2 regions of the Pseudoalteromonas sp. S8-8 genome follow, and region 1 is predicted to be linked to the other one. Evidence: predicted binding sites of a transcription regulator. Region 1 holds the regulator's gene; the other holds the start of a gene.
The links. The regulator MetJ, encoded in region 1, represses methionine synthesis genes. The targets are predictions, from matches to a motif close to TAGACGTCTAGACGTCTA.

Region 1 (4,221 bases):
GTAAAGACATTCACTTAGACGTATGTTCTGCGTGTCACCCGTTTTACACTGGTAAGCAAAAAGTTTTAGACACTGGCGGACGTGTTGATCGCTTCAACAAGCGCTTCGGTGCACTTGCCAGCAAGAAGTAATTATTGCTGTTTAGTTAAAAAAAGCACCTTAGGGTGCTTTTTTTGTGCCTAAAATTTGTTATTTATTATCTTAAGCCAACCTACATAAATCTTTGAGCAATTTAACGAATTAAATTGCACTATAACGTCGTTAAAATTTTTTTATTTAGAACAACTAGATACAAAAATTTTTGCCTAGTTCTAGCGTAATTTTCTTAACGTTAAATAGACCCCATATATAAGCAGATTGGTATTATTTCGTTGATTTTAACTATCCCCTCCTTTTGCATAACTATTTCCTATTCTTATTCTGAGTATGCATAATCCTTTACAGACAAATCGATAGATATTCTCTATATTTTAAATAGTACAATTTTTAACTAGGTTGATAAAAGTAGCTAACGTGGGCTTATCTGTTTTTAAAGTAGGGTAGTAGGCTGTTATTCTAAGTTTATGCTGATACTTTAAGTATACATTTTATAAGATTTTGATAGGCATAAAAGCACCTTAAAACTTACTTTTTAGGTGAATTTTTATTTATTAAATGTTGATATAATCCTGCAAAGTTACTGAAAAACCTCTTAAAATTAAAGGATATAGCATATAACAGGATAGACCTGATATTGCTTGGAATTTAAAAATAATAAGGGTATCGTACCCCAAGACTCCATCTCTCACTTTAACTTAAATTGCAGGATACCATCGCGTTATGTCTGACTTTCGTGAACAAGCACTACATTACCACTCACATCCCGTACCAGGTAAAATTAGCATTGAGCTTACAAAACCAGCTGAAACGGCTCATGATCTTGCACTTGCGTATAGCCCAGGTGTTGCCGAACCTGTACGTGAAATAGCTGCAGATCCTGCAAATGCTTATAAATATACTGGTAAAGGTAACATGGTTGCGGTTATTACTAATGGTACTGCAATTCTAGGCCTTGGTAATTTAGGTCCTTTAGCGTCTAAGCCTGTAATGGAAGGTAAAGCGCTATTGTTTAAACGTTTTGCAGGGCTTGATTCTATCGATATTGAAGTTAAGCACAAAACAACAGAAGACTTTATTAATACGGTTGCCAACATTGCCGACACATTCGGTGGTATTAACCTTGAAGATATTAAAGCACCAGAGTGTTTTGAAATAGAAAAAGCATTAATAGAGCGTTGTAGTATTCCTGTTTTTCATGATGATCAACACGGTACTGCCATTGTTACGGCTGCTGGTATGTTAAATGCGCTAGAAGTACAAGGTAAGTCAATTGAAGATGCAATTATTGTATGTTTAGGTGCAGGCGCTGCCGCTGTTGCGTGTATGGAGCTGTTAATTAAGTGTGGTGCACTGCGTGAACACATTTATATGCTTGACCGCAAAGGTGTTATTCATACCCGCCGCGATGACTTAAATGAATACAAACAGCTTTTTGCTAACAATACCGATAAGCGTACATTGCAAGATGTAATTGCAGATGCTGATGTGTTTGTGGGTGTTTCTGGCCCTAACTTATTAGCGGCTGAAGATTTAAAGCTAATGGCTGCAAAACCAGTTGTGTTTGCATGTTCAAATCCAGATCCTGAGATTGATCCTGCACTTGCGCACGGCGCACGCAACGATTTAATCATGGCAACAGGGCGCTCTGATTACCCTAACCAAGTTAATAATGTTTTATGTTTCCCGTTTATTTTCCGTGGTGCGCTTGATGTACGTGCAAGTGCTATTAACGATGAAATGAAAATTGCTGCAGTAGATGCTATTCGAAGTATTGCCAAAGAGCCAGTACCTGCAGAAGTTTTAAAAGCCGCTGGAGTAGATAAACTAGAATTTGGTGCGCAGTATATTATTCCAAAACCAATGGATCCACGTTTACTGCCGCGTATAGCAAGAGCTGTTGCACTTGCTGCTATTGAGTCAGGTGTTGCACAAATTGAGCTACCTGAAAACTATATGCAGTAAATCTATACAGTAGAGCTATGCAATAAAATTTAGACATAAAAAAACCTCAGTAATTACTGAGGTTTTTTTGTCTTTGTAATATTTATTCTTCGTTTAAAACGGGTACTTCTAGACCCATTTCTTGCATTATTTTTTTAACTTCTTCTGGCACTTTTTCGGCGTTATCTTTACGTAAGTCATCGTCATTTGGTAAAGGTTGGCCAGTAAAAGCATGCAAAAATGCCTCACATAGCAATTCACTATTTGTAGCATGGCGAAGGTTATTGATTTGACGACGTGTACGTTCGTCAGTTAATACCTTTAATACATTTAGCGGGATCGAAACGGTGATCTTTTTAACTTGCTCTGATTTTTTACCGTGTTCTGCGTATGGGTGAATATACTCACCATTCCATTTAGCCATAAGATGTATCGTTGCCTCAGATTATTAATTTCTCACACGGTATAAAAAGCGTGTAAATATGCGTGAAATTCTATCGATTTAAAAAAGATAGTCAAATAATAGATACAGATCTATCTTAATAAGCCTATTGTAGGTGTAAAGATAAGCACACTTTTGTGAGCTAAAATGTGTTATTCGCAGAGGCCTCTTCTACTTTTAGCCATCTAGAGCTTTAAAATACTTTGACTTATCAAAACGGATAACTTACTCTTTTAGACGTCTAAACATCCAAATTAATCAGGTGACGAATATGAGCGAAAAAAACAAAGCGACCATTGCTGTACGTAACGGCGTTGATGCTGATAAACATCATGGTGCGGTGGTACCGCCAATTTATTTATCGACTACTTATTCGTTTGCCGACTTTGATACTAAGCGTGAGTATGATTATGGTCGTAGCGGTAATCCTAATCGTGATATTTTAGCTGAGACGCTTGCTAAGCTTGAAGGTGGCGCTCGTGGCATAATTACAGCTACAGGCATGGCTGCCGTGCATTTAGCTACTCAGCTACTTAATAGTGACGATACGTTAGTAATTCCACATGATTGTTATGGTGGCAGCTATCGTTTATTTACATCTTTACAAAAACGCGGACTACTAAAGCTCGAAATATTAGATTTAACAAAAGAAGAAAGCCTTCAACAAATTTTAGTAATTAAACCTAAGCTTATTTGGATAGAAACCCCAAGTAACCCAGTACTTCGTTTAACAGATATTAAAGCGGTTACCGATGTTGCAAAGCAATGCGGTGCATTGGTGGCTGCAGATAACACGTTTTTGTCGCCTGCTTTACAAAACCCTATTAAGTTTGGTGTAGATATTGTGGTGCATTCAACCACTAAATACATTAACGGACACTCAGATGTAGTAGGCGGCGCTGTTATTGCCGCAACACAAGAGTTAGGCGATGAGCTTGCTTGGTGGGCTAATAACATTGGAATTACGGGTGCGCCTTTTGATAGCTATTTAACGCTTCGTGGTTTACGTACTTTAAATGTGCGCCTAAGGCAGCATCAAGAAAATGCACTGGCAATAGCTAAGTATCTTGAAAGCTCTGAATATGTAAGCCAAGTTTACTACCCAGGTCTTGAGTCACATCCTCAACATGAACTGGCTAAAGCACAGCAACTTGGTTTTGGTGGCATGGTTAGTTTTGATATTAAAGGCGATATAAATGACGCTGCGGCATTTTTAACTAGTCTTAAAACGTTTAGTTTAGCTGAGTCACTAGGTGGCGTAGAGAGCTTAATTTGTCACCCTGCAACTATGACGCACGCAGGTATGGAGGCAACAGCACGTTTAGAAGCGGGTGTGGGCGATACGCTTATTCGTATTTCGGTAGGTATTGAAGATATACACGATTTAGTCGCTGATTTTGAGCGAGTGTTTGAACTTGTAAAACCAGGGCAAAATAAAAATGTTGGCCGTGTAGGCAAAGGTGCAGGCACTTCTGGTGGGAACGTTAAATTAAGTGCAGCCCGTCCGGCGCTTTGGTGATTAATATGGTCAATTGTGTACATAAATTTGGTGGTTCAAGTTTAAGCTCAAGTGAGCGATACCAAAGCGTAGCAAAAATAATAATTACACATACTCAACCGGGTGATTGTGTGGTGGTATCGGCTGCGGGTAAGACAACCGATACGCTAGTATTACTTTGGCAAAGCTATCAAAAACAAGATACTCAAGCAGTAGCTGATATTTTACTGCAGTTAAATAA
Region 2 (4,221 bases), on a different contig from region 1:
AGGGTGATTTTTGTAAAGCGCACTGTATAGCACTTCTTTGCCTAGCTCTTCATCGTTAGATGCTTTTAAGCCTGACTTAATGCCGTCGATCATTTCTTTTTTAAGGCGCTTAAAATCGTCATCTCTAAAACCTGGGTTTAGTAATTGATCGCTCACAAGTGTATACCACTGCGCCGCATTATCTTTATGAATACGCCCTTGAAACGACAGCATTTCTTTATCTATTTGATAGCCAAAGCTACCCGCAAGCGGATAAAGTGCTTTTTGAATATCTTTATAGCTTGTCGCCTCTGAGCCACCTTGTGCAAGTATAGCCGCAGTGAGCGCAGCAACACCTTTTTTACCTTGTGGGTCGGCAGCCGCACCGGTATTGAATAAAAAGTTAACATCAATTAATGGCGAGCTATTGGTTTTATCAAGTACTTTAAATACAGGTGCCGCAGGTGCTTGTTCAAGCTTTGCAGTAAGCGCATTTAAATCAACCTCTTGCTCGAAACCTGGGGCTTTATCAAGTGCCGACATCGTTAATGTGGTACGTGCGTTATCAGTAAAGTATTTGTTAGCAACGGCTTTAATATCTGCGCTGGTGATGTTATCTGCCGATTTATACAGCTGGTTTATAACCTCAGGATCGCGCTCAAAATGCATGTAGCTGGCAAGAGTTGATGCAATCGCTTGCGATGAATCCAAGCCATTAATAAAGCTGTATTTAAGGTTCGATTTTAAATCACTCAACTTTTGCTCATCAACAAGCTCAGTGCGTGCTTTTGCATAAGTTCGGTTAATGGCATCGCGCGCAGTGGCTAAATCATCTGCGTTTTCTACTTTAACAAATACGTGTAATAAACCCGGATCTTTGGTCTCTGGGTTATAGGTAAACATTTGGCTGGCAATTTTTTTGTCGACCACTAGCTCTTGATATAAATCTGAATTATTTGAAAAATAAAGCTGTGAGATTAAATCAAGTGCCGCTCTGTCTTTTTTAGCAGGCTCCCACGCAGCGCCTTTGTACGATACAAGTAACCAATGCCCTGGTAGCGCTTCATCTTGCTGGTGCAAATATTTTGGTGCTTGTTGAACAGGCTCTGCTTTAATGTCAGCAACATAGTTACCCTTTTTCCAGCTACCCCAATGCTTTTTAACCATTGCCATTGTTGCTTGTGGATCTACATCGCCCACAATAACAAGTGACACATACTCAGGTTTATAAAATTTAGCAAAAAACTCTTTCCCGTACGCCATTTGATCTGGCATGGCTTCTATGTCTTTAAAAAAGCCCATAGTGGTGTGTTTATACGTGTGCTTATCAAACGCTTCTTCGCGTACAGCGCTTAATAATTTACGAATTGGGCTCGCGTTGTTTTTTAAGTACTCACCTTTTACCGTTTGTGCTTCTGTTCTAAATTGCTCTTCGGTGTAGGTTAAGTTTTGAAAAATATCAGCTTCAAGCTCAAGCACTTTATCAAGATGCTGTTTTGAAAAGTTTAAATGGTAGTTTGTAAAATCGTTTGTTGTATAAGCGCGGTTATCAACACCTGAATTTTTTAATATGTCTGAGTACACATCTTCAGGGTATTTTTGTGAGCCTTTAAACATCATGTGTTCAAAAAAGTGAGCAAAGCCTGTTTTGCCCTCTTCAACTTCGTTACGCGACCCAACCGATACCGGAATTTGCAGCGACACTACATCAGGGTAGTCGGTTTTAACAACCATGACACGTAAGCCGTTTTCTAGCTCTTCAATTAAATAATCTTGCGAGAAAACACGGTCATCAGCTTTATTTACTTGTTCTTGTTGTGCAGTTGTTTGCGTGCTTTGGTTTTGTTGCATGGCGCAACCTGTTAACGCCAGCGATACCGCTAAGCTGGTTGCTAATAATTTAAATTTCATTGTTGTCCCTTTTTAAATTGAGCAAATTTGTTGTCAGATTTAACTCTTTAATTATGCCCCAAAGCCAATAAATATAAGAGCCCCAAGGGAATTTATTATGTAAACAACTGTGTCAATTATAAATTATGGGAACAAGCACTATGAATAAACATCATGTTAATTGAAAAACTTTCATTAAATAAATCTATCTAGACGTCTAAATGGCTGCTATATTAAATCCATCAAAACAAACTTAGCTGGAATGAGGATTATGGCTTTATCACTAAAAGAGAAGATAGTGGACACCAACCAAGGTGTTTATCTTATTGGTACTACCCCGCCTAAAATTGGCACCGATAAAGCGCAATTAAAAACCATTGCAGAAAAGCTATTAGGTCGCTTACACGAAATTGAATACGACGGCGTGATAATTTATGACATTCAAGACGAAAGCAGCCGCACTAATCAAGACCGTCCATTTGCGTTTAAACAAACCGTTGATCCGCGTGAATACAGCCATTTACTTCGTAATTTATCTGCACAAGATGTGATTACTTATAAAAGTGTGGCGCAGCGTGGCGTAGGCGAATTTAAAGATTGGCTAAGTGAAACTAAAAACGACTACGATTTACAAAATGTAGTTTTAGTAGGTAGCCCATCATCGATAGGCGATATAAAGCTAAGCCTGCCAGATGCTTATAAAGCGATGGCTGAGCAATCAGATGATTTCTTTTTAGGTGGCGTTACGATTGCCGAGCGCCATTCAAGTAAACGAAATGAGCACGAACGATTAATAGAAAAAACAGCACAAGGTTGTCAGTTTTTTATATCGCAAGCTGTTTACGATGCACAAGCGACTATAGAGTTAATTACTAGCTACGCACGTACATGTAAAGCACAAGGGATTACACCTCAACGTATTATATTAACGTTTACCCCGTGCGGCGGCGAAAAAACCTTAGAGTTTATGCAATGGTTGGGTATCTCAGTGCCAGAGGCAACTAAATGGCGCATGCTTGATGCAGACAATACATTAAGCGAATCAGTCCGTATTTGCCGCGAAAACCTCGACTTAATACTTAAAAGCTGTGCGCATTTAGATGTACCGCTGGGCTTAAATATTGAAAGCTTAACAAACCGTAAAGAAGAAATTGACGCGTCAATTAATTTATACCGTTTATTAAAAGCCATTATGGAATTGAACCTTGCGGAAAAGCTAATAGCTTAAAAGCTAGGTTAGAGCTAATTAACACCCTTCTTGGCAAGCCTCATGGCTTGCTTTTTTATGTCCGTTCTTTGAAAAATTAATTAATAAATACAAGTAAAGATTTGTAGCTTAAGCTATTTATTGAAGGTGTTTTTGGTTATTACTCTCAAGCCTTTTTAAGGCAAACCCCATAGAGGAGCACATAACACCAAAAATTATTCCCTCATTAGATATAAATCTAATGCTAGGGAACGTTTCAAATAAGCTTATTATTGCTAAGGAAAAAATAAAACCTATCGCAGAAAAAACCAGCCAAGTTTGTGTGGCATGAGTCATGACGAACCTCCTTTTATTATTGTGCCTTTTTAGCGAGCTTATACGCTTGTTTATTTTTATACATTGCGTGGTCTGCATCATTTAATAGCGCTTCAAAGGGCTGCTTTTGCTTATTAGTAAAACTATAACCAATACTAAGCGATAAATCGCAAACGTCTTCTTTGAGTAAGGCTTTTGAATACTCAGTCGAAATTTTATCCATGATGTAGTTAATCTTGCTTTTATCGCTTACTTGCATTACTGCAACAAACTCATCGCCACCTAAGCGCCCTACTATATCAGCATCTCTTAAATGCGTTTTTAGCGTATCTGCCAATATAATTAAGGCTTTGTCGCCCACTTCATGTCCGCAGGTGTCGTTTAATTTTTTAAAGTCGTTTATATCGATAAACAAACAACACACGTCAAAGCCTAAACGCAGTGCTAAGTTAAGCTTTTGCTGAGCTAGTAAGTTAAGTGCTCGGCGATTATAAATATTCGTTAATGAGTCTAACATGGCTATTTCACGCATTTGCTCATAGCTATAAACAAGCGCTAAGTCGTCTTCAATCAAATCGCGTAGCTGTTCTATGAGTTCAAAGTATTCATCGGTATAGCTTGTTATTTTAGTGTCTTTTAAACATAACGTGCCAAACACTTCGCCTTCAGGCCAATGAATGGGTAAACCTAGGTAGGATTCAACACCGTCTTCAACTACTTCTGGTAGGGTGTTCCATGCATCATTATTACTTGCATCATTAACATATAATGTATTGTTAGTTTCAGCTACGTGGCGACAAAACAGAGGAGTTTGAGGAGGGAGTATAGGG

Region 2: the regulator MetJ is predicted to act here: its motif matches at 2,080-2,097, upstream of L659_RS0106960 (methylenetetrahydrofolate reductase).

Annotation. Positions count from the first base shown of each region.
Region 1 is NZ_AUTR01000020.1:188,929-193,149, reverse strand. It holds gene rpmE (50S ribosomal protein L31) at 1-131, shown strand, start outside; gene L659_RS0105690 (malic enzyme-like NAD(P)-binding protein) at 820-2,061, shown strand; gene metJ (met regulon transcriptional regulator MetJ) at 2,144-2,464, opposite strand; gene metB (cystathionine gamma-synthase) at 2,754-4,001, shown strand; gene metL (bifunctional aspartate kinase/homoserine dehydrogenase II) at 4,007-4,221, shown strand, end outside.
Region 2 is NZ_AUTR01000023.1:46,292-50,512, forward strand. It holds gene L659_RS0106955 (M16 family metallopeptidase) at 1-1,890, opposite strand, end outside; gene L659_RS0106960 (methylenetetrahydrofolate reductase) at 2,141-3,097, shown strand; gene L659_RS0106965 (hypothetical protein) at 3,215-3,412, opposite strand; gene L659_RS0106970 (sensor domain-containing diguanylate cyclase) at 3,429-4,221, opposite strand, start outside.